Regions from separate parts of the Pseudomonas lalucatii genome, predicted to be linked through region 2. Evidence: riboswitches for the same ligand, from Rfam matches in the RefSeq annotation. Region 2 holds a riboswitch; the other holds the start of a gene.
The links. A riboswitch is a leader RNA that binds a small molecule or an ion and turns the genes downstream of it on or off. The one in region 2 is predicted to bind cobalamin.

Region 1 (2,195 bases), on a different contig from region 2:
CGGGGTAGTACAGTTCGTTGAAAGTCGGCGCCTTGAACGCCGTGCCGTAGCCGAGGGTGGCCCGCAACGCGTCGCTCAGGGCAAAGCCGTAGCCGAGGTTGCCGGTGTCGTGCCGGCCGAACTGCTGGTTGTCGTCGCGGCGCAGCGACAGCTGCCAGTCGTGCCGGCCGACCTCGCCCAGGTACTGGGCGAAGGCGCCCTTGTTGTCCCGCGAGTCCTCGGCGTAGGCGGTGCTGCCGTTGACCTCGTCGTGCTGGTAGTCGGCGCCCAGGGTCAGGAGATGGCCGGGGGCCAGGCTCAGGTCGTTCTGCCAGCTGGCGCTGTCGCGGCGGCTGTCGAAACGCGAGTAGAAGGCGCCGTCCTGGAAGGCATCGGACTTGTCCTCGCTGCGCCCGGCCTGCAGGGTCACCTGCCAGGGCTCCAGCGGGGCGAACCGCGCGCGGGTGCCCAGCACATTCGACTCGCCGTCGGCATGGGCGTGGAAACCGGCGGTGCGCCGGCGGTTGACCTGGTCGTAATCGTTGTGCGACTTGGCCTGCAGCAGGTTGGCGTCCAGCTCCAGGCCGTTGGCGAAGCGGTAGCCGGCGCTGAGCGCGGCGGACAGGTTGCGGTAGCCGTCGGCATCGTCCTCGTAGCCGCTGGCATCCATCGCCTTGGCGTTGAGGCCATCGGTGTCCGCCCCGCTCACCCCCAGGCTGTACCAGCCCCGGTCGTCGCCACCGCTGACCCCGGCGCTGCCGCTGTAGCTGTCGTGGGTGCCGTAGCCGGCGGAGAAGAACGGCCTGGCGCCACCCGAGCCGCCCTTGCGGGTGAAGATCTGGATCACCCCGCCTATGGCCTCGGAGCCGTACAGGCTGGAACGCGGGCCACGCACCACCTCGATGCGCTCGATCAGCTCCAGGGGCAGGTCCTGCAGGGCCACCGCGCCCGAGGTCACCGAGCCGACCTTGATGCCGTCGATCAGCACCAGCACATGGTCGGACTCGCTGCCGCGCATGAACAGCGAGCTGTGCTTGCCCGGCCCGCCGTTGTTGGCGAAGGACACACCCGGCACCCGCTTGAGCAGTTCGGGCACCGAAGTGGCCTGGCTCAGTTCGATCTGCTCGCGGTCGAATACGGTGACCGCCGCCAGGCTCTGCTCGACGGTCTGCGCGGTACGGGTGGCGGTCACCACCTGGTCCTGCAAACGGCTGGGTTCGGCCGCCTGGGCCTGGGAAAGACTGGAAACGCCGCACAGCAGCGCCGCTGCCGGGGTCAGAAGGGACTTACTCATCGCGTATGCATGCTCCGCCGCCCCACCCGGGCGACTCAGACCTATATGGGCATACGGAGAGCAATGGACGGGGCACGCCGAGGACGCAGTCACCCGCCAGACAACGCCCTCCGCGATGCCGTGGATTGCGACAGGCCGGTCTCCGGGCTCACGAGTGGCGATCCAACTGGGGGTCGCCGGCCAGCGCACCTTCCCATGCGAGCAAACCCTGGGGGCTGCTGTCGGCACAGTGGTTGCAAAAGCGCTGGTTTGACTCGTCTACCGTTGCGGGGGCAGCGTCGGAATTGCGGGCGTGAATCGCCACGCGCACCGACTTCCCTGTTTCACCCCCGGACGCGCAGCGTCGGGGGCACCTGAAGCAAGGCGCGCAGGGTAGAGACTTGCCGCGGCAACGTCAAACACTGCCCGCTGCCCCGAACTAGCCGCCCTGCGCCGGGCTCACTGGCCGATCAGGATCAGCTTGCCGGTCTGCGGGTCGCGATAGACCTGGCCGACGCTCTGCAGCCCCTCGCCGCCCCGGCCCTTGAGGCTGTCGGGCAGAGCCGGCAGCTCGCGGCCGCGCTCGACCGGCAGCGGCTGCTGGCGCGCCTGCAGCTCGGCCAGCAGGTCGGTCTGTGCCACCAGCGCGGCGATCAGGCCGCAGGCGAACACCAGCACCACGTCGACCAAGTTGGCCAGGGGCCCGAGCGGGTCGTCGTCGCCTTCGGCGAAACGGCTAGAGCGCCAGCGCCGGCTCATCGGTCTGCTCCTCGCCCGTCCGGGCCTCGCACCGGTCCAGCAGCTCGTCGTACCAGCGGCGGCGCAGACGCCCCAGGCCGAAGCCGAGCACCCCGGCGAGCAGGCCGAACACCGTGGTATCGAAGGCCACCCGCATGGCCACGCTGAGGATCTGCACATTGCCCTCGCCGAGGGCCGCCAGCCC
Region 2 (2,195 bases):
CGGCATGCTGGTGATGACCCCCAGCGACGAGAACGAACTGCGCCGCATGCTCAGCACCGGCTACCAGTATCTGGGCCCGGCGGCGGTGCGCTACCCACGGGGCAGCGGCCCCAATGCCGTTATCGAGCAGGGCCTGGAGCCGCTGGAGATCGGCAAGGGCGTAGTCCGCCGCCAGGGCGGCAAGGTCGCCCTGCTGGTGTTCGGCGTGCAGCTGGCCGAGGCGCTGAAGGTCGGCGAGGCCCTCGACGCCACGGTGGTGGACATGCGCTTCGTCAAACCCCTGGACGAGGCCCTGGTACGCCAGTTGGCCGGCAGTCACGAACTGCTGGTGACCGTCGAGGAGAACAGCATCATGGGCGGCGCCGGCAGCGCGGTCAGCGAGCTGCTGGCCCGCGAGAACCAGCTCAAGCCGGTGCTGCACCTGGGCCTGCCGGACTACTATGTCGAGCACGCCAAACCGGCGCAGATGCTCGCCGAGTGCGGCCTGGACGCCGCCGGCATCGAAGCCGCGGTACGGCTGCGCCTGGCACTGCTGCAGGCCTGAACCGCGCAGGCCGGGCCGCGGCCCAGCCTGCCGAACGAATGGTTATACCCGCCGCGCAGGCTACGGCCGCGCGGCGTTCTGCTTGTCCGAGGTCGCGGCCAACGCCGCGTGAAAAGGGAAGCAGGTGCGCGCTCGCCCACGGACGAGCGCAAGGCCTGCGCTGCCCCCGCAACGGTAATCGACGGTGCTCATACGCGAGCACAGGTTTTCCCGACACACCACTGGGCTCGCCCGGGAAGGTGGGAAACCGCAGTCGACAGCCCGGAGACCTGCCTCGGCGCAATCTGACTGGTGTTGCGGAGGGCATCACCGTCAAGCGCTGACGGCTGCCCGCCTGCCCGCGCTTGTCCCTGCCCTCCTCGAAAGCTGTCTCACTTTTGAGGATCTATCGATGAAACTGTCCCCACTCACCCTGGCCATGACCCTGGCGCCCGGCCTCGCGCTGGCTGCCGAACCCACCGAACCCTATCAGGCCCAGCCCCTGGTGGTGACCCGCGGCACACCGCTGCAGCAGCCGGCGCCGGCCAGCGTCGCCGTGGTTACCCGCCGGCAGATCGAGGCCAGCGCCGCCAGCAGCCTGGTGGAGGTGCTGCGCACCCAGGCCGGCCTGCAGATTCGCGACACCCTCGGCGATGGCAACCGGGTCGCCCTCAGCCTGCGCGGTTTCGGCGAGAATGCGGCGAACAATACCCTGGTGCTGGTCGATGGCCGCCGCCTGAACAACCCCAGTCAGCAGGCAGCCGACCTCAACAGCGTGCCCCTGGCCAATATCGAGCGTATCGAGATCATCCGCGGCGCCGGCACCGTGCTCTACGGCGACCAGGCCGTGGGCGGGGTGGTCAACATCATCACCCGCACCCCGCTACAGGACGAAGCCTATGTGGAAACCAGCCGCGGCAGCCACGACCTGGAAGCCTATCGCGGCCATGCCTTCCGCCAACTGGGCGGCGGCTTTTCGCTCTACGCCAACGGCGAGGCGCGGCATGCCGACGGCTACCGCGACAACAACCACGCCAGTTACAGCAACGCCTTCGCCCGACTGCGCCACGACCATGAGGGTGGCTGGCTGCTGGCCGAATACCAGACCATCGATGACGAATTGCGCCTGCCCGGCGCATTGAGCGAGAGCCAGCGCCGCGCCGACCGCAAGGCCAGCTTCAAGCCGCGGGATTTCAGCGACAGCAAGACCCAGGTAGGCCGCTTCGCCGCCCGCCAGGCGCTCTCCGACACCTGGACGGCGGACTTCGACTACAGCTACCGCGACAGCGATGCCGTGGGCTTCCTCTCCGGCGCCTTCACCCAAGGCACCCGCGTCGAAACGCTGAGCCCGCGCCTGACCGCCCACTGGGACAGCTCGCTGGGGCGTAGCGAATGGCTGCTCGGCCACGACCACATCACCAGTGACTATGAGCTGGCCTCGGCCTTCGGCACCACCCGCTTCCGCCAGACCCTGCGCGACTGGTACAGCCAGCTCAGCCAACCCTTGGGCCACGAGCTGACCCTGACCCTTGGCTACCGCGCCAGCGAGGCGGAGGATCGCAATCAGGGCCTCGGCCTGCGCCACACCGACCATGAGGACAGCACCAGCCTGGGCCTGAGCTGGCAAGCCGATAGCCATACCCGGCTGTTTCTCAAGCGCGAGGACGTACTG

Region 1: it holds a riboswitch for cobalamin, as region 2 does, so the genes downstream of both, btuB (TonB-dependent vitamin B12 receptor) here and I0D00_RS19445 (TonB-dependent receptor) in region 2, are expected to answer to the same signal.

The regions. Positions count from the first base shown of each region.
Region 1 covers NZ_JADPMV010000001.1:1,163,095-1,165,289, forward strand. Annotated here, with positions in the region: gene btuB (TonB-dependent vitamin B12 receptor) at 1-1,273, opposite strand, end outside; cobalamin riboswitch at 1,390-1,645, opposite strand; gene I0D00_RS05205 (DUF2149 domain-containing protein) at 1,712-2,011, opposite strand; gene I0D00_RS05210 (MotA/TolQ/ExbB proton channel family protein) at 1,989-2,195, opposite strand, start outside.
Region 2 covers NZ_JADPMV010000002.1:1,280,633-1,282,827, forward strand. Annotated here, with positions in the region: gene dxs (1-deoxy-D-xylulose-5-phosphate synthase) at 1-544, shown strand, start outside; cobalamin riboswitch at 617-835, shown strand; gene I0D00_RS19445 (TonB-dependent receptor) at 936-2,195, shown strand, end outside.